One region of the Pantoea sp. XAF26B01_ASV70 genome, then DNA from elsewhere that is predicted to be linked to it. Evidence: predicted binding sites of a transcription regulator. Region 1 holds the regulator's gene; each other region holds the start of a gene.
What was found. The regulator CRP, encoded in region 1, controls carbon source genes, mostly activating them, when cyclic AMP is high. The targets are predictions, from matches to a motif close to ATGTGANNNNNNTCACAT.
Positions count from the first base shown of each region.

Region 2: the regulator CRP is predicted to act here: its motif matches at 4,936-4,953, upstream of ACX8ZY_RS21785 (maltoporin).
Region 3: the regulator CRP is predicted to act here: its motif matches at 1,133-1,150, upstream of udp (uridine phosphorylase).

Region 1 covers NZ_CM137251.1:415,072-421,924, reverse strand. The annotation lists gene ACX8ZY_RS01945 (hydrolase) at 1-362, shown strand, start outside; gene ACX8ZY_RS01940 (YheU family protein) at 367-585, shown strand; gene ACX8ZY_RS01935 (phosphoribulokinase) at 647-1,516, shown strand; gene ACX8ZY_RS01930 (OsmC family protein) at 2,036-2,440, opposite strand; gene crp (cAMP-activated global transcriptional regulator CRP) at 2,744-3,376, shown strand; gene ACX8ZY_RS01920 (YccS/YhfK family putative transporter) at 3,434-5,509, shown strand; gene argD (bifunctional acetylornithine/succinyldiaminopimelate transaminase) at 5,511-6,731, opposite strand; gene ACX8ZY_RS01910 (aminodeoxychorismate/anthranilate synthase component II) at 6,813-6,853, opposite strand, start outside.
Region 2 covers NZ_JBTNCJ010000002.1:479,269-486,121, reverse strand. The annotation lists gene ACX8ZY_RS21800 (glycoside hydrolase family 53 protein) at 1-553, shown strand, start outside; gene ACX8ZY_RS21795 (beta-galactosidase) at 595-2,670, shown strand; gene ACX8ZY_RS21790 (glucose PTS transporter subunit EIIB) at 3,177-3,500, shown strand; gene ACX8ZY_RS21785 (maltoporin) at 3,584-4,846, opposite strand; gene ACX8ZY_RS21780 (LacI family DNA-binding transcriptional regulator) at 5,112-6,182, shown strand; gene ACX8ZY_RS21775 (hypothetical protein) at 6,368-6,694, shown strand; gene ACX8ZY_RS21770 (COG4705 family protein) at 6,796-6,853, opposite strand, start outside.
Region 3 covers NZ_CM137251.1:3,990,870-3,997,722, reverse strand. The annotation lists gene metE (5-methyltetrahydropteroyltriglutamate--homocysteine S-methyltransferase) at 1-17, shown strand, start outside; gene ACX8ZY_RS18870 (dienelactone hydrolase family protein) at 73-906, opposite strand; gene udp (uridine phosphorylase) at 1,210-1,971, shown strand; gene ACX8ZY_RS18860 (tetratricopeptide repeat protein) at 2,064-3,332, shown strand; gene rmuC (DNA recombination protein RmuC) at 3,418-4,917, shown strand; gene ubiE (bifunctional demethylmenaquinone methyltransferase/2-methoxy-6-polyprenyl-1,4-benzoquinol methylase UbiE) at 4,993-5,751, shown strand; gene ubiJ (ubiquinone biosynthesis protein UbiJ) at 5,763-6,368, shown strand; gene ubiB (ubiquinone biosynthesis regulatory protein kinase UbiB) at 6,365-6,853, shown strand, end outside.

The DNA.
Region 1 (6,853 bases):
GGCCGGATACGCTGCCGGTCAATCTGGCGCAGCTGAAATCGCTGCGGCGACTGCGCGATTTTGATGATGCCATTACCGCCCGCGCCCACGGTTTTCTGGATGCGGCCGATTACTATCATCGTGCCAGCGCCATGCCCTGGCTGAAGCACGCAGAGAAACCGCTGCTGATCATTCACGCCAAAGATGATCCTTTTATGAGTGATGAGGTGATCCCGCACAGCAGCCAATTATCTGCCACTATTACTTATCAACTGACACCACACGGCGGCCATGTAGGTTTTGTTGGTGGGACATTACGCCAGCCTGAAATGTGGCTGGAACAGCGTATCCCCCAGTGGATCGCCCCTTTTCTGGATAACTGATCTCGTGATTATTCCCTGGCAACAGGTCTCACCTGAGACCCTTGAAAATCTGATTGAAACCTTTGTGCTGCGCGAAGGCACGGACTATGGCGAGCAGGAACGCAGCCTGATCGACAAGGTGGCCGATGTGCGACGTCAGCTGGAAACGGGTGAAGTGGTACTGGTGTGGTCGGAACTGCACGAATCGGTCAATATCATGCCGCGCAAAGAATTTCGTGGCTGATGCACCCAACGGCATTTCGTGTTAACAATGCCTATTGCCCGACCTCACAGGGAGCTTTTCTATGTCTGCACGTCATCCCATTATCGCGGTGACTGGTTCCAGCGGCGCAGGGACCACCACCACCAGCGTGGCGTTTCGCAAAATCTTTCAGCAGCTCGATCTTCATGCGGCGGAGCTGGAAGGTGACAGTTTTCACCGCTTTACCCGCCCTGAAATGGATATGGCGATTCGTAAGGCGCGCGATTTAGGACGTCATGTCAGCTACTTTGGCCCGGAAGCCAATGACTTTGGCCTGCTGGAGCAGAGCTTTAAAGAGTATGGTCAGAGCGGACAGGGCCAGTCGCGTAAATATCTGCATACCTACGATGAAGCGGTGCCGTGGAATCAGGTGCCCGGCACCTTTACGCCGTGGCAACCGCTGCCGCAGAACACCGATATTCTCTTCTACGAAGGGCTGCACGGCGGTGTGGTGACGGCGCAGCACAACGTAGCAGAACAGGTTGATCTGCTGGTTGGCGTGGTGCCGATTGTGAACCTGGAGTGGATACAGAAGCTGGTGCGCGACACCGGCGAGCGCGGCCATTCACGTGAAGCGGTCATGGATTCGGTAGTGCGCTCGATGGAAGATTACATCAACTTCATCACACCACAGTTCTCACGCACTCACCTCAACTTTCAGCGCGTCCCGACGGTCGATACCTCAAACCCGTTCGCTGCCCGCTCTATTCCGTCACTGGATGAGAGCTTTGTGGTGATCCACTTCCAGGCGCTGGAAGATATCGACCTCCCCTACCTGCTGGCGATGCTGCAGGGCTCGTTTATCTCGCACATCAATACGCTGGTGGTGCCTGGCGGCAAAATGGGTCTGGCGATGGAGTTGATCATGGGTCCGCTGGTGAAGCGGCTGATGGAAGGTAAGCGAATAGAGTAAGAGGCCAGCAAAAACCGCTCTGAGAGCAGATGTCTTTCATAAAGATGGTAAAACTGGCTTTCCTGCGGCTAAAGACTTACCGCTGAGCAGGCTTCAGGGAGCATAAACCTTTCGCAAAGACGCAAAACCGCCATCCCTGGCCCGCGATGCTTTGCTACAGGTATATGCTCCCTTCGCTTCACGTCCGGCAACCGCATCCGGTTTCAGGAAGGTCGCTACAGACAACGCCTGGGCAGAAAGAATCTGGCAGCAATAGATAAGTTCAACACGCTGGGAACCGGGTCAGAAGAGGAAAGCGTCCCGCCGCCCGGATAAAAACGCCGGGAGCGTTTTTGAACAACGCAACGCGTTGGCCCGGCTACGGGCGCACCTCAGGGATGAGGTGCGTAATCGCGCGGGCCGAGCGGCCAGGGATTGGCTTAAGCGACTTTCCGATCTGACCCGGTTCCCAGCGCAGGCACAGTCTGACAGCAGAGCACGACAGATTTTGCCCGCGACCTTAAAAGATCCCTGCTGGTACTAAAGTTCGATCACTTCATAGCTATGCGTAATGTTGACGCCTTTACCCAGCATGATGGCCACAGAGCAATATTTTTCAGCAGAAAGATCCACGGCGCGTGATACCGCTTTATCCTGGAGGGCTTTACCACTCACGATAAAATGCAGGTTGATGTGCGTAAAGATTCGCGGCGCCTCTTCACGACGTTCTGAGGTCAGTTTTACTTCACAATCAGCCACATCGTTTCGGCCTTTTTGCAGAATTGATACCACGTCAATCGCGCTGCATCCGCCCGCCGCCATCAGCACCATCTCCATTGGGCTGGGCGCTTTATCACCCGAATTTCCATCCATCAGTATCTGATGGCCGGATGAGGATTCTCCGAGGAATGTCAGCCCTTCTACCCATTTCACTCTTGCCTGCATGATTTTTGCTCCGGAATACGCTGTTTTGTCGCCAGAGTACGCTTTCGCCTGGTAAACAGCAATCCAGAGAAATCCGCCCGTAGCTGAAGCGAGACAACAGAAGACAGTCGGCAAAAGCTGTGCTACAAACAGTGCTGAAAATATTTTTCGTCACCCGATGACGAAGCCGGGAAGGATGATGCGCACTGCGCCTGATGCGGCCCGAATAATTTCCTGAAATGGAAACGCTTGAAGCTTTCACCGCCTGACAGGGAAAACTGCCCCCTGTATTTTGGGCACGATTACAACAGAGGATAATAGCGAATGGTTCTCGGCAAACCGCAAACAGACCCTACACTCGAATGGTTCCTGTCCCATTGCCATATTCACAAGTATCCATCCAAAAGTACGCTGATTCACCAAGGTGAAAAAGCAGAAACGCTTTACTACATCGTGAAAGGTTCCGTTGCGGTTCTGATTAAAGATGAAGAAGGCAAAGAGATGATTCTTTCCTACCTGAATCAGGGCGATTTTATTGGTGAACTTGGCCTGTTCGAAGAAGGCCAGGAGCGCAGCGCCTGGGTACGTGCGAAAAGCGCGTGCGAAGTGGCGGAAATTTCTTACAAGAAATTCCGTCAGCTGATCCAGGTTAACCCTGACATCCTGATGCGACTCTCATCGCAGATGGCGCGTCGCCTGCAGGTGACGTCTGAAAAAGTGGGTAACCTCGCTTTCCTCGACGTAACCGGACGCATTGCACAGACCCTGCTCAACCTGGCGAAGCAGCCAGATGCCATGACGCATCCCGACGGCATGCAAATTAAAATCACTCGTCAGGAAATTGGCCAGATTGTTGGTTGTTCACGTGAAACCGTGGGCCGTATTTTGAAGATGCTGGAAGATCAGAACCTGATCTCCGCACACGGCAAAACCATCGTCGTTTACGGCACCCGCTAATTCCTGTCACCCACGGCGTGATGGCAACATCACGCCGTTATTGTTTGTGTTGGGCCGATGTGGCGTCGAATTATTTACCATCCTGAAGTTAACTACGCCTTGCGGCAAACGCTGGTGCTCTGTCTGCCGGTGGCGCTGGGCTGGCTGGCTGGCGACCTGCAAAAAGGTCTGCTGTTCTCATTAGTGCCCGCCTGCTGCAACATCGCCGGTCTGGATACCCCGCATAAACGCTTCTTCAAACGCCTGATTGTTGGCGGCAGCCTGTTTGCCCTCGGCAGCTTTCTGATGCAGTGGCTCACCCTGCATGCTATTCCGCTGCCGCTGATTCTGTTTGCCATGCCCTTATTGCTCGGCGTTACCGGGGAGATCAGCCCGCTGCATGGTCGTCTGCTGCCCGGCACCCTGATTGCCGCCATCTTTACCCTGAGCCTGATTGGCCGCATGCCAATCTATGTTCCCCCGCTGCTCTATATCGGCGGCACGCTATGGTACGGGCTCTTTAACTGGTTCTGGTTCTGGCTGTGGAAAGAGCAGCCAATGCGCGAAAGCCTGAGCCTGATCTATCGCGAGCTGGCTAACTACTGCGACGCAAAATATACCCTGCTGACGCAGCTGACCGATCCAGAAAAGGCGCTGCCGCCGCTGCTGGCTCGTCAGCAGAAAGTGGTCGATCTGATTAACACCTGTTATCAGCAGATGCATATGCTGTCGGCAAGCCGCGATCACAGCCATAAACGGCTGACGCGCGCCTTTCAGGTGGCGCTGGATCTGCAGGAACATATCTCGGTCAGCCTGCATCGGCCGGAAGAGGTGCAGAAGCTGGTCGAACAGAGCCACGCCGAAGCGGTGATCCGCTGGAATGCCAAAACCATCTCGGCCCGGTTGCGGGTGCTGGCGGATAACATTCTCTATCACCAGCTACCCGATCGCTTTGCGATGGATAAACAGCTCGGCGCGCTGGAGAAAATCGCCCATCAGCATCCCGACAATCCGGTGGGTAACTTCTGCCTTTACCACTTCAACCGCATCGCGCGGGTCCTGCGCACCCAGAAACCCCTTTATCAGCGCGATCTGATGGCTGACCGCCAGCGCCGTCTGCCGCTGTTACCGGCACTGCGCAGTTATCTCTCGTTTCGCTCATCGGCCCTGCGCACTGCCGGCCGCTTTGCGGTGATGCTGATGCTGGGCAGCGCGCTGGCGCTGTTCTTCAACATCCCCAAACCCTACTGGATCCTGATGACCATCATGTTCGTCAGCCAGAACGGCTACAGCGCTACCCGTGTCCGCATTCAGCACCGGGCGCTGGGCACTTTTGCCGGTCTGGTGATCGCGGCCGCCACGCTGCGCATGGCGGTGCCGGAGTCGCTGGTGCTGCTGATCATGCTGGCAATTACTTTTATCAGCTATCGCTTTACCCGCCAGTTTTATGGCTGGTCGATGATTGGCTTTACGGTCACGGCGGTTTACTCGCTGCAATTGCTGTCGCTGAATGGCGCGCAGTTTCTGCTGCCGCGACTCATGGATACGCTGATGGGTTGTCTGATCGCCTTTGGCGGGATGCTCTGGCTGTGGCCGCAGTGGCAGAGCGGCTTACTGCGGCAGAACGCCCATGACGCACTGGAAACTTATCAGGATGCGCTGCGGCTGTTGCTGGGTGACGAACAGTCACCAGAGAAACTGGCTTATCAGCGGGTGAAGGTCAATCAGGCACACAATGCGCTGTTTAACTCACTGAATCAGGCGATGCAGGAACCCGCGTTCAACTCCCGCTATCTGAGTGATATGCGGCTTTGGGTCACGCACAGTCAGTTTATCGTCGAGCATATCAACGCCATGACGATTCTGGCGCGTGAGCACACCATGCTCACTGCCTCGCTGGCTGAGCGTTACCTGCAATCCTGTGAAATCGCGCTGCAGCGGTGTCAGCAGCGGCTGGAATATGATGGTGAAAGCTCACAGGTTAACCTGCTGGATGAGCTGGAGAACATCAGTGAGGGACCGATCACGGTGGTGGAGCAGCATGTGCGGCGCATTCTCGATCATCTGAGCGTGATGTACACCATTTCATCGCTGGCGTGGAACCAGCGGCCGCAACATGGCCGCTGGCTGATCAGACGCTTACGTAAAAACTAAGCTAGCCGTTGAGCACGTTGCCGACGGCCGTGGCGAAGCGGCTCATGCCCTCTTCGATATCGGCAGGCTCAATGATCAGTGACGGGGCAAAACGCATCACGTCGGTGCCGGCAACCAGCACCATCACGCCTTCTGCGGCCGCGGCATTCAGGATATCGCGTGCTTTACCGGCATGCTGCGGTTTCAGCGCCGCGCCAATCAGCAGACCCTTGCCGCGAATATCGCTGAAGAGATCATACTTCGCATCGATGGCCTGCAGCGCCGTGACAAAGTGCTGACGACGTGTCTCAACGCCTGCCAGCACCTCCGGCGTATTGATAATATCGAGCGCAGTTTCGGCGATGGCGCAGGCGAGTGGATTGCCGCCATAGGTGGTGCCATGCACGCCCGGCGCCATGGTCGAGGCGATCTCGTTAGTGGTCAGCATGGCGCTGACCGGGAAACCGCCGCCCAGCGCTTTGGCTGAGGTCAGAATATCGGGCTGGATGCCATAATGCTCATAGGCGAATAGCTTGCCGCTGCGCCCCATGCCGCTCTGCACTTCATCCAGCACCAGCAGCGCCTGGTGCTGATCGCAAAGCTCACGCAGTCCCTGCATAAATTCCTGCGTTGCGGGCACGACGCCACCCTCCCCCTGAATCGGTTCAACCACAATGGCGCAGGTATGATCGTCAATGACCGCTTTCACTGCGTTCAGATCATTGAACGGCACATGGACGATATCCGCCGGTTTAGGCCCGAACCCATCAGAATATTTTGGCTGTCCGCCGACCGTGACGGTAAACAGCGTCCGGCCATGAAAGGCGTTATGAAAGGCGATAATCTTACTTTTGAATGGGCTGTGACGTTTGCAGGCGTAGTAGCGCGCCAGCTTAAAGGCGGCCTCGTTGGCTTCGGCCCCGGAGTTAGCGAAGAAGACCCGCTCGGCAAAGGTCGCCTGAATTAACTTACTGGCAAGACGCAGCGCCGGTTCGTTGGTGAAGACGTTGCTGGTGTGCCACAGCGTCTCGCCCTGACTTTTCAGCGTCTCGACCAGCGCAGGATGGCAGTGTCCAAGTGCGGTGACGGCGATACCACCTGAGAAATCGATATACTCTTTGCCCTGCTGATCCCATACACGACTGCCCTTGCCTTTTACCGGCACGAACTGCGCAGGTGCATAAACAGGCAAAATAACGTTATCGAACGTCTCCCGCGTGACCGCAATTTTTTCCGCTGCCATTGATGACCCCATTTAGATGATTGATGTGCAACTTTGAAATAATAATCACAAAATATGCATAAAAAATCACTCAAAGGCAACTTATTGCTCAAGGAAATTGCGCAGCAGCTGATGTCCCTGCT
Region 2 (6,853 bases), on a different replicon from region 1:
TCTCAGCGACCCGCATCAGGTGAAGATCATGCTGCACCTGGCTGAGGGCACAAAGAACGACACGTTTCGCTGGTGGTTTGACGAGATCGTTAAGCGTGATGTGCCATTCGATGTGATTGGCCTGTCGATGTACACCTACTGGAACGGCCCCATCAGCGCCCTGAAAGCCAACATGGATGATATCTCCCGGCGCTATGACAAAGACGTGATGGTGGTGGAAGCGGCCTACGGCTACACGCTGGAAAACTGCGATAGCGCGGAGAACAGTTTCCAGGCCAAAGAGGAGCAGGCGGGCGGCTATCCCGGCAGCGTAGCGGGCCAGGCGGCTTATCTGCATGACCTGATTAAAGCGGTGCTGGCGGTGCCGGACCATCGCGGCAAGGGTGTCGTCTACTGGGAACCGGCGTGGATCCCTGCGCCCGGCAATACCTGGGCGACGCCCGCTGGCATGAAATATATCCACGACGAATGGAAACAGGGTAACGCCCGCGAAAACCAGGCGCTGTTTGACTGTCACGGCAAGGCGCTGCCTTCGCTGCAGGTTTTTCATTAACCATTAGCGCAAACGCTGATGTCTACCTCTGAGGAACAGGTATGAATAAATTTCCCCCGCTCAGCGCCCGGGTTAACCGGCTGCTGCATGGTGCTGACTACAATCCCGAACAGTGGGCGCACCAGCCGGGCATTATTGATGACGACGTCATGATGATGAAGCAGGCGAACTGTAACGTTATGTCGGTGGGTATTTTCAGCTGGGCGAAGCTGGAGCCGGAAGAGGGGCGCTATGAATTTGGCTGGCTGGATGAGGTGATTGATACGCTCTGGCTGCAGGGGATTTCTGTGTTTCTTGCTACACCAAGCGGGGCCAGGCCAGCCTGGATGTCGCAGGCGTATCCGGAGGTGCTGCGTGTGGGGCGCGATCGCGTGCCGGCTCTGCATGGTGGTCGTCATAACCACTGCATGACCTCGCCGGTGTATCGCCAGAAAGTGCAGGCGATGAACAGCCGGCTGGCGGCGCGTTATGCGCATCATCCGGCGGTGCTCGGCTGGCATATTTCCAATGAGTATGGCGGAGAATGTCATTGTGATCGCTGTCAGCAGGCGTTTCGCAGCTGGTTGCAGCGCCGATATGAGACGCTGGAGAACCTGAATCTCGCCTGGTGGAGTGATTTCTGGAGTCATACCTACAGCGACTGGTCACAGATTGTGTCGCCAGCGCCACAGGGTGAGATGTCGATTCATGGTCTGAATCTGGACTGGCGGCGGTTTATGACCGATCAGGTTACTGACTTCTGTCGTGAGGAGATTAAACCGCTGAAGCAGGCCAATCCCGATCTGCCTGCGACCACCAATTTTATGGAATATTTCTACGACTACGATTACTGGAAGCTGGCACCGGCGCTCGATTTTATCTCCTGGGATAGCTACCCGATGTGGCATAACGAGAAGGATGAGACCACGCTCGCCTGTTATACCGCGATGTACCACGATTTGATGCGCACCCTGAAGCAGGGCAAGCCTTTCGTGTTGATGGAGTCGACGCCGAGCGCCACCAACTGGCAGCCGACCAGCAAGCTGAAGAAGCCGGGGATGCATATTCTGTCGTCACTGCAGGCGGTGGCCCATGGTGCGGACGCGGTGCAATATTTTCAGTGGCGTAAGAGCCGGGGTTCGGTCGAGAAGTTTCATGGCGCAGTAGTCGATCATGTGGGTCATCTTGATACGCGCACCGGTCGTGAAGTGAGTGAGCTGGGCCGGATGCTGGCCGCGATGACGCCGGTGATGGGCAGCCGGGTTGAGGCGCGGGTGGCGATTATTTTCGACTGGGAGAGTCGCTGGGCGATGGATAATGCGCAGGGGCCGCGCAATCTCGGACTGCATTATGAGCGCACAGTGAACGAGCACTATCGTGCTTTCTGGGAGCAGGGCGTGGCGGTGGATGTGATTAACGGCGACTGCGATCTCAGTGGTTACGATCTGGTGATTGCGCCGATGCTGTATATGGTGCGGGATGGTTTTGCGGCGCGGGTGGAGCAGCATCTTGAGCGGGGCGGGCATTTCGTTGCCAGCTACTGGAGCGGCATCGTGAATGAGAGCGATCTGTGTTATCCCGGTGGCTTCCCGGGGCCGTTGCGGCCGTTGCTTGGCATCTGGTCAGAAGAGATCGATAGTCTGACTGATGAGGAATTCAATGGCGTACGCGGGGTGCGCGGCAATGAGCTGGGTCTGAGTGGGCCTTATCAGGCGCGAGAGCTTTGCGAGCATATTCATCTGGAAGGGGCAACGGCGCTGGCCAGTTACGAGAGCGATTTTTATGCCGGTACCCCGGCGGTGACGGTGAATCGCGTGGGTCAGGGCAAAGCCTGGTATATCGCGTCGCGTAATGATCTGTCGTTCCAGCGGGATTTTTATGGTGCGTTGATTAAGCAGCTGGCGTTGCCGCGCGCGCTGGCGATTGATCTGCCACCGGGTGTGGTCGTTCAGCGGCGCACTGATGGCGAACAGGCGTTTCTTTTTGTGCAGAATTTTACCGGTCAGGTGCAGCAGCTGTCGTTGCCTGCTGGGCTCAGCGATTTGATCGATGGCTCGGTTGTGGGGGAATCGCTGGTGCTGGCGCCGTGGGGATGTCGCGTTCTGAGTGTGATGCTAACTGAAGGCGCAAGCCTTTGACGTTAGTTTAATGCCGTTTGCTGGCAGGTTTAGCATCGGCTCAGGGGGCCAGTACCTTCCGCAAAGACGCAAAAGATGGCATCCCTGCCAGCTCAGCACGGGCAATTACGCACCTCATCCCTGAGGTGCGCCCGTTCCCGGGCCAACGCGTTGCGTTGTTCAAAAACGCTCCCGGCGTTTTTGTCCGTGGCCCGTGATGCTTTGCTCCAGGCATATGCCCCCATCGCTTTGAGTTTGGGCATTGTCTGTGGCAGGAGGGTGCGGGAACTGTGGATAATGAGCAGGTTTGGTTAAATTTGTTGGCAGGCTGAGCTTTGAGCATGAGAGTTGTGTGTGGGAAGTTCTGCCGTGGCTTTAATTGCGGACTTTGTGGCAGAGGAATAGGGTTTGAGGGCAGGAAGAGTGTATTTTCTGTGAGTGCCCTGAAGCCATTCCCCCTCGTTTTCGTTTATCAGTCGTGAGTGGCGGGCAGCAGCCCGCCTTTTTATTATCTGGAGGAGAACAACATGGTGAGTCTGAAATCGTTTAAGCAATATTTCAGTCGGCAGCCGCTGACGGCGGAAGAGGTTGAGATAGACAGTGCGCTGCTGGAGCGTCTTGTAGAATGCTTCGGCGGGCGTGAAAATATTCAGCAGGTGGACGCCTGTTTAACCCGGCTGCGGGTGAAAGTGACATCGCTGAGGGCGGTAGATACGGCAGGATTACAGAAGGCGGGGGCGATTGGCGTGGTGATTCTGGGGCAGGAAGTTCATGCCATCTTTGGTACGCAATCCGACCAGCTGCGTCAGTTGCTGGAAGCCCGATTCTTTAAGCCGCTTCAGCCGGAGTAAAAAAAATGGATAACCGTCGCCGGTTATCCAAATAAGCCCCTGCATAAGAGCTTAACAATGATCACAATGAGGAGACTGCTTGGTTACCACCAGGCTTCGACCTGTACGCCGAAGTTCCAGGTGTTGTTACTGGTGTTGTCCTGGAAACTGTGTCCGTCTTCTGAGTCATTCAGGTAAGAGGCAAACAGACGCAGTTCCGGGCGTGACATAAATTCGGGACCGGCTGCAAGACCCAGCGCCAGCGTATATTTCTGACCCGCCTGTTTGTAGTCGCTGCCCACTTTGTTCTCATCTTTCTGCCAGAAACTACCCACTTCGCCGATGCCGCGGACATACTGCGTGAACTGATATTGACCACGACCCACCAGCGACAGCAGGGTGCTTTTGCTGGTCTGCGCGGTGACGTCATCCGCTGAACCCCAGGTAAAGACCTGATTCAGGGAGAACTTGTCGGTGATCGGCAGCAGGCCGGTATTGATTACGCGGTATCCGGTGGCATCGCGGGTATCGTTCCACATGTCATACCAGCCACCGCCCTGTGAAATCATATTTTGTGCCAGGCCTTTGTTAGCGTACTGGAACACCAGTTTCTGATAGCCGCCCCACATATCCTGACTGATTTCACTGGTGAGCATAACGCCGTTTTCCGCATCATACAGGCCACCATACTCTTCCTGCTTTTTAGTCGTGTTCGGCATGGCGTAATCAATACCAAACTCGGTCCAGGCGCCGCTCCACGGTTTCCAGCCAGCATACCGAAGATCCAGGTAGTTAATGTTGACGTCGTTATCGCCATCGACCCGGTAATCGACGTCATTGGCATCGCCACGGATCCAGGCAAAGGAGATCGCGCCCGGGCCCAGAGTGTAATTTTCGATACCCGCACCGGAGCCGGAGATATTCCAGTATTTGGTATCAATGATGTGCAAATCGTGACGCTGGTAGTAACGTTTACCGCCCCAGATCACCGCATTCTTGTCACCCGGCACCAGCCCTTTAATCTGCAGATTGAGCTGGCGCAAACCAAACTGCGCATCGTCACCGAAGGTGGTTTCGTTATCGTTAGAACCGTCGGAGAACATGCTGACCATGGTGTCGACGTAAAAACTGACGTCATCCTTTTTGTAGACTTCGCTGCCCAGCTCAACCTCGCCGTAGGTGTCGGCTTCATTGCCGAGACGGCCAATCTTGTTCTTTTGATACTCTTCAATACCGCCATCCTGCGATACGCCAACGCCACCACGCAGATAGCCATGGAAATCAATGTTGTCGATAGCAGCATAGAGCGTCGGGGAGGTCAGGGCCGCAGCGAGCGCCACAGCAGCAGTACGTAACCTTGTTTCCATGTTATCCTCAATTTTATTTGTAATACGTTCACATGACAGCGGCAGTTAACGCTTTTTGTCAGATGGGTGACAAACAAAATCGCGATAATGTGTGATGCACTGCAAATAAAGTGGCGGTATTTGTAACGATTAGTGAATCAGATCACCAAACCTCGTGATGTGAAGGTATGACTTTTACTTTTTATTTGCGCAATGTGACTGCGGTAACCTGGCTTATTCGGCTGCTGTGATACCATTCCGCCATCGGTAATCAGGGATGCGAATTATGAAATCAAAAAATGCCACCTTAGAGGATGTCGCCCGCCATGCTGGCGTCTCTTATCAGACGGTTTCGCGGGTTTTGAATAAGTCGGCAAACGTCTCAGAATCAACGCGGCGCAAGGTGGAGAACTCTATTGAAACCCTGCGCTACGTGCCAAACAGACTGGCGCAACAGCTGGTGGGTAAGCAGAGCACAACGCTGGGTCTGGTGACCACATCGCTGGCGTTGCATGCTCCTTCGCAGGTGGCCGCTGCGGTTAAACGATATGCCAATGCCGCTGACTATCAGGTGCTGATCGCCATGATTGATGAGAACGTCAATCAAAGTCTGCAGAATTGTATCAATGAGCTGAAGTCGCAGCGCGTGGATAAGGTGATTATCAACGTCCCGCTGGAGAGCAGTGATGCGGAGCGGATCGTGCAGGAGAACGACGATATCCTGTGTCTGTTTCTTGATGTTGATCCGTACAGCGCGGTGTTTAACGTTTCGTTTAACCCGGCTGACGGTACCCGTGCCAGTGTCAAATATCTCTACGAGCAGGGGCATCGGGAATTTGCTCTGCTGGCCGGGCCAGAGGAGTCCGTTTCTGCCAATCTGCGGTTAAAGAGCTGGCTGGATACGCTGGAGAGCTATCGTCTGAAGCCGGTCAGCGTCAGCCACGGTAACTGGGATGCGCAAAGTGGTTACAACGGCGTGCTGCAACTGCTGCGTGAAGCGCCGGAGTTCAGCGCGCTGCTGGTGGGAAATGATCAGATGGCACTGGGAGTGCTGAGCGCGCTGCATCAGCGCGGTGTAGCGGTGCCGGGGCAGATTTCGGTGATTGGCTACGATGACACCTATGAAAGTGCCTTCTTCCATCCGGCGCTGACCACGGTGTCGCTCGATCTTGATTTACAGGGCAAAGAGGCCGTTGCGCGTCTGTTGTTAGCCAGTGAGCAGGATGAGCAGCGTTCCTCTTCTATCCTTCCGGCAAAACTGGTGGTACGCAGCTCGACGGGTATCGCCGGTCAGCAGCAGCGTGATCTGAAGCAGATTGCTGAGCAGCTGCGGCTGCTCGCCAGTCGCCTTGAGTAGCAGAACACCGCAAGCAGATAAAAAAAGCATAAGAACGCGCCGCTGCTATGCTCAGATCAGGATAACGATTCTGCACGTCGGAAAAATTATCCGATCACTAAATCGGTCAGTGAACGGGCATTCTGCTTCGCGGTAATGCAGCCGACACGTTCAGCCCGGTTTCTCTACTCTCAGGGAGTGACATTATGCTGTGGCTTGAACAGGGGCTTTACCTCAGGATTGAAGAGTTAGCGCATGGCCCCAGGCCACTGCCGCTTTCCAGCGGTTTTACCCCGCAGACGGCTTATCGCGCGCTGGGCTGTTTTAACCCCTCTGAAACATCAGATGCTTACTACATTCTTTCAAATGACCGCGATGAAATATGGTTCATCTGTAACCGTCATCTGAGAACCGTTTTCCTTGATGCCAGCAACACGGCGTTTCGGGTGAAAATGCAGGAGCCAGCAGAGAGTCTGCCAGTACTCTCTGCTGCACCCGATGGTCAAATCGTCTCATTTGAGCGCTCTGTCTGATGTAGCCTGTTACGCATCAGATAATAAAAAAGCCGCCATCGCTGGCGGCCCTGATTACGTTTAAGTCGATGCGTTATCTGTACATTTGCCAGTAACGTTTTTTAACTCGCCGTGGCGGTCTTCATTGCCGGACGCTGTGGCAGTATCACCAGAAGAGCG
Region 3 (6,853 bases), 570 kb from region 1:
GTGGAGAAACGGCGTAGGGAATCGGGTCTGGTGGACGAAAAAATCAGGGGCGCATAAGCGCCCCTTTTTTATTTACTGCGATGCAACACCATACTGCCTGAACCAGGCCAGCATCCGCTGCCAGCCATCATTGGCAGATTCAGCATGGTAGCTTGCACGATAGTCAGCATTAAAGGCATGACCCGCTTCGGGATAGACGATGATCTCTGCGGTTGCATTGGCGGCATGCAGTGCCTGACGCATCTGCTCGACGCTCTCCAGCGGGATACCCTCATCCTGGCCACCATACAAACCTAATACTGGCGCATTCAGATCGACCGCAATATCAATAGGATGCTTCTGCTGCTTCAGCGTGCGCTCACCGGTCAGTCGTCCATACCACGCCACGGCGGCGCGCAGTTGCGGGTTATGCGCGGCGTAGAGCCAGCTGATTCGGCCACCCCAGCAAAAACCGGTGATGCCCATGCGACGAATATCGCCGCCGTTGCGTGCGGCCCAGTTGGCTGCATGATCGAGATCGGCCAGCACCTGGCTGTCAGGCACTTTGCTGACCAGCTCGCTGAACAGCGTGGGGATATCGTTATACTCAGCGGGATCGCCCTCGCGGAAATAGAGCTCAGGCGCAATCGCCAGATAGCCTTCCAGCGCCAGGCGGCGGCAGATATCCCGGATGTGTTCATGCACACCAAAGATCTCCTGCACGACCAGCACGACAGGCCATGGGCCTTCCGCTGACTGGGGTTTTGCAAAGAATGCCGGCATGTTTTCGCCCTGACTGGGCACTGAGGTTTCACCCGCCTGAATCGCCGGGCTATCGGTAATGATGGTGGTGGAGGCGGTGGGCTGCACGGCAGGGGCAAAGCCGCCCGTCGCCGGTTTTTGTGCCATATTATCACTGGGTTTCATTATTCTCTCCGTGCAAGCATTTGCGCAATCACGTAACTATAGCCTGGCCGGAAAGCGTATGCGCCAGGTGTCGGGTCACAGAATCAGCAGCGAATAAAATCATCCTCCTCTTTAACATTGCGCTGACCCTGACACAGCCCCACCGAGAGCTATCCGCACCAGGAAGATGCTATTGTGTGATTGTTGTCACAATTTATCTTTCGGGAAATGTAACTTTCATTTTTTTAAGTGAATTTTGTCACATATTTATTGGGCGTGCTGGCGTAGAGTGGCGCGCTACCTTCCCTTAACAGGAGTCTGAAAATGACACAGTCTGACGTTTTCCATCTTGGCCTGACCAAAGCCGATCTGCAGGGCGCCACCCTGGCGATTGTGCCGGGCGATCCGGAGCGCGTGAAGAAAATTGCCGGACTGATGGAAGATGCCACGCATCTCGCCTCACACCGTGAATTTACCTCCTGGCTGGCAAAAATTGATGGTAAGCCGGTCGTGGTCTGCTCAACCGGCATTGGCGGTCCGTCGACCTCGATTGCGGTCGAAGAGCTGGCACAGCTTGGCGTACGTACCTTCCTGCGTGTCGGTACCACGGGCGCTATCCAGCCGCATATCAATGTCGGCGATGTGCTGGTGACCACCGCATCCGTTCGCCTGGACGGGGCCAGCCTGCATTTTGCGCCGATGGAGTTTCCGGCAGTGGCTGATTTCGCCTGCACCACCGCGCTGGTTGCCGCCGCAGAAGCCTGTGGCGCGAAAACGCATATCGGCATCACCGCCTCTTCTGACACCTTCTATCCGGGTCAGGAGCGCTACGACACCGTCTCGGGCCGCGTAGTCAGTCGCTTCAGGGGATCGATGAAAGAGTGGCAGGATATGGGCGTTCTCAACTATGAGATGGAATCCGCTACACTGTTAACCATGTGCGCCAGCCAGGGTCTGCGAGCCGGCATGGTGGCGGGCGTGATTGTGAACCGCACTCAGAAAGAGATCCCGGATGCGGTCACCATGAAACAGACAGAAAGTGACGCAGTGAAGATTGTGGTCGAAGCGGCGCGTCGCTTACTATAACGACCGCGTCTGGCAGCAGGTTTTTTGTCCAGACTCAAAACCTGCGGCCGGTAGTTAACGGCGCGTAATATCAGTGAAACCTGAGAGTTTTTATGCGCAATACTATTCCCGTCCGACGTCCTGCCCCTGGTGCTAATCCGGCCGCACTCAAAGCCATGCTGGAACGCAGTGCCGAACGTTTCCGTGCCGCCATGCAACAGGGCGACTATGCGCTGGCCGCTCAATGCTGTGAAGAGGTATTGCGCACGATGCCCAATCAGATGCAGGTGCTGAGCGACTACGCGCTCTGCCTGCTGCGTCTGGGTCAGTACAATAAATCGTACAAAATCTACCAGAAGATTTATCAGTCGCCGCCCGCGGTGCAGGCTACCGCCTCCGAAACCTGGCTGGATGGCCTGACCGAAGTGTGTGGCTGGCTGGATAAAAAGGATGAGGTGGCGCGTCATGGGCTGGCCTCGCTGATGCGCTCTGATGCGCGTTTCAGTCAGGGGCAGCGCGCCACGTTTCCCGCTCCGCAACCGGAGCCTGTCGATCTCACTCATCCGCACCAGAATGTCATCGCTTTCTGCCTCTATGGCGATCAGCCGCGCTACTGTGAAACCTTAATCAAAAACGTTGAAGTGGCGCCTGAGCTCTATCCCGGCTGGGTCTGCCGCATCTACCTCGATGACAGCGTGCCGCAGCATGTCTGGCAGCGCCTTGACCAGCCGCACGTCCAGCTGATCGATATGTCCCACGAGAAAACGCTGTTTCCGACCCTGTGGCGTTTCCTGGTGATGGACGATCCTGGCGTGAAGCGTTTTATCGTGCGTGATGCCGACTCGCTGCTCTCGGAGCGCGAAGCGGCGGCGGTTAACGCCTGGCTGGCGTCGCCTTACTGGTTCCACCATATGCGTGACTACTTCTCCCATACTGAGCTGCTGCTGGCAGGGATGTGGGGCGGCTGTCACGGCGTCTTCCGGGATGTGGAACAGGCGATGCGCGATTTCATTGCGCAGTATCAGGGCAGCCAGCGCTTCACCGATCAATATTTCCTCAAGGTGGCGTTGTGGCCGACGGTGCGTGAAAGCCTCCTGAGCCACGATGCGCTGTTTCATTTTCATCAGGCCCAGCCGTGGCCTGACCATGCCCCCGTGCGCTGGCAGACGCCGCATTTCCATGTGGGCAGCAATGCCGGTTTTGCCAGTATGACCGGCAAATCCAGCGCCGCTGAGGGAAGCAGACAGCGCGTCGCGATCACCTCGGGCGGGACAACCTGGCACTATCTGGCGCAGGTTAAAAAGGGTGAATGGCTATTGCCCATGCCGTTTTTTCTGATTGATGAGTGGCAGGCTGGCAAGCTCACGGTGGTGGCGCTGTAAGGCGCTGAATCCTGCTAAAATTATCTGGACATTCATACAGTGCGACTCTACCTTTCCCTCAGCAGCCTGAGTCGCGGGGGAAATCATGGATCAGCACATCATTATCAGCGCCTGTCTGGCGCTTGCCGGGTTAGGGATTGGCTGGATGCTGGCACAGTTACGTGCCGGCCATCAGGTCGCCAGTTTCCAGACCGAGCGCCGTCTGCAGGAAGAGGCGCAACAGCGTCAGCAGCAGCAAATCGAACAGCTTCAGCAGCAGACGCAGCAGCGTGAGCAGGAGCTTCGTCAGCTGCACGGCGCGCTGAGCGGCGCCAATGAGCGACTGCAACAGCTTGATTACTGGCGTAATGAAAGTGAGCAGCTTAATCGTGAACTGCGCAATCAGCTGGAGGTCAACAGCGCACAGGAAGCGGAGCTGCGTGAGGTGACCATTCGCCTTGAAGAGACCCGTTTCGCCGCAGAAGAGAAACAGCGCCTGCTGACCAACAGCGAACAACGCCTTAGCGCCCAGTTTGAAAACCTCGCCAACCGTATTTTCGAAAACAGCGGCCGTCGCGTCGATGAACAGAACCGGCAAAGTCTGGACGGGCTGATTGGTCCGTTGCGTGAACAGCTTGATGGCTTCCGTCGTCAGGTTCATGAAAGCTTTGGCGCAGAAGCGCGTGAGCGACATACCCTGACCCATGAAATCCGGCAGTTACAGCAGCTGAATGCGCAGATGGCGCAGGAGGCGCTTAACCTGACCAAAGCGCTGAAGGGCGATAATAAAATCCAGGGTAACTGGGGTGAAGTGGTGCTGAGCCGGGTACTGGAAGCTTCCGGACTGCGTGAAGGCTACGAATATGAAACCCAGGTGAGCATTCAGTCAGAACAGCAGGGCAGGATGCAGCCGGATGTGATTGTGCGCCTGCCGCAGGGCAAAGATGTGGTGGTGGACGCCAAAATGACGCTGGTGGCCTATGAGCGCTACTTCAATGCGGATGATGAGATCGAACGAGAGCAGGCTATTCAGGAACATGTCGCTGCCATGCGGGCGCACATCCGCCTGCTGGGACGAAAAGATTATCAACAATTGCCCGGCTTACGATCGCTGGATTATGTGCTGATGTTTATCCCGGTGGAGCCCGCCTTTTTGCTGGCCATTGACCGCCAGCCTGAGCTGATTGGTGAGGCGCTGCAGCAGAACATCATGCTGGTCAGCCCCACCACGCTGCTGGTGGCGTTGCGTACCATTAATAATCTGTGGCGCTATGAGCATCAGAGCCGCAATGCGCAGCGTATTGCCGATCGGGCAACGCGGCTCTATGACAAGATGCGGCTGTTTGTCGATGACATGAGCGGCATTGGTCACAGCCTGGATAAAGCACAGAACAGCTATCGCGAGGCGATGAAAAAGCTGTCGGAAGGGCGCGGCAATCTGATTGCGCAGACTGAAGGATTTCGAGCGCTGGGCGTGGAGATCAAACGACCAATCAATCCTCAGCTGGCCGAACGTGCCATGCCGGAAAACCGGGCGGCTGATGATGCAGATGATGACAGTGATGCGGATGAGAGTGAGATGCATGTGAGGCGCCTCCACGAATAGTATGGGCGCAGCGTGCCTGACTTCCGTGACTCTGATACACTTCGGGAAGTATTGTTTGTGGAGCAGGTAAAACCGATGGCAGATGAATCACAGCAGGAAACTACCCATTTTGGCTTTCAGACGGTCGCCAAAAGCGAAAAAGCTGACAAAGTCGCGGACGTGTTTCACTCCGTAGCGGCAAAATATGACCTGATGAACGATTTGATGTCGTTTGGCGTCCATCGTATCTGGAAGCGTTTTACCATTGACAGCAGCGGCGTACGTCGCGGTCAGCGCGTGTTAGATCTGGCGGGGGGTACCGGCGATCTGACGGCTAAATTTTCTCGCCTGGTGGGCGAAACGGGTCAGGTGGTACTGGCCGATATCAACAGTTCCATGCTGAAGATGGGCCGCGAAAAGCTGCGCAATCAGGGCGTGGTCGGCAACGTGAGTTACGTACAGGCCAATGCCGAAGCCCTGCCTTTCCCCGATAACTATTTCGACTGCATTACCATCTCTTTTGGCCTGCGTAACGTTACGGAAAAAGAGAAGGCGCTGGCCTCTATGTTCCGGGTACTCAAGCCGGGCGGACGCCTGCTGGTGCTGGAGTTCTCTAAACCCGTTCTGGATCCGCTGAGCAAAGCGTATGACGCCTACTCGTTCCACATTCTGCCGCGTATCGGACAGCTGGTGGCGCAGGATGCAGAGAGCTATCGCTATCTGGCCGAATCGATCCGCATGCATCCCGATCAGGAGACCCTGAAAGCGATGATGAACGATGTTGGTTTTGAAAATACCACTTACTCCAATATGACCGGCGGCATTGTGGCGCTGCATCGTGGATTTAAGTTCTGAGTGAGATGGTAATGAACCTGACGCCCTTGATTACCGCGGGCCTGGAAACGGCGCTGAACCGTATTCTCTATCGCGATCGTGGCCTGAAACCGGCGCGGCAACGCCTGAATGGCAAAGTGCTGACGCTGCGCCTGAATGAGTTCTCTCATCCGCTGGTGCTGGTCTTCAGTGAACAGCAGGTCGATGTGTTAGCTGACTGGCAGGATCGCAGTGACTGCACGGTGATCACCTCGCTGAAAACCCTGCCGAAGCTGCGCGATCGCCAGCAGCTGACGCCGCTGATCCGTAGCGGTGAACTGCAGGTTGAAGGTGACCTGCAGGTGGTGCAGCAGTTCTCTGCGCTGATGGATCTGGCTGAGCTGGATCCGGCAGAATATCTGGCTCCCTGGGTCGGCGATATCGCCGCACAGGGGATCAGCCAGCGCTCACAACAGGCATTACGCTTTTTCAAAGGTGAAGTGCAGCGTCGCCAGGATTATCTCGGACAGGCCATAACCGAAGAGTGGCGTGTTGCGCCTGGCTCGCTGGAATTAGCCTGGTTTTCTGAGGAGGTCGACGCGATGGAACGTTCGCTTGAGGCGCTTGATGCGCGTCTGGCGCAGCTGGAGGCAAAATGAGTTTTGGAGAGATCCGCCGCTTATATCTGATCATGAAGGTGTTTCTGACCTATGGCCTTGATGAACTGATTCCTCAGACACGCCTCACTTTCCTGTTTCGCCTGTGGCGTCGCTCTGTTTTCTGGATCCCTAATCTGCATCAGCATGAACCGATCGGCGCACGTATGCGCATGGCGATGGAGCAGCTGGGTCCGGTCTGGATCAAGTTTGGCCAGATGCTGTCGACCCGTCGTGATCTCTTCCCGCCGCTGATTGCCGATCAACTGGCGATCCTGCAGGACCGTGTTGCGCCGTTCGATGGCGTCAAAGCCAAAGCGCAGATTGAAGCTTCAATGGGCGCGCCGATTGAAACCTGGTTTGATGATTTTGATATCAAGCCACTGGCTTCGGCATCCATTGCGCAGGTGCACACCGCCACGCTGAAATCAACTGGCAAGAAAGTGGTGATCAAAGTGATTCGCCCCGATATTTTGCCGGTGATTCGG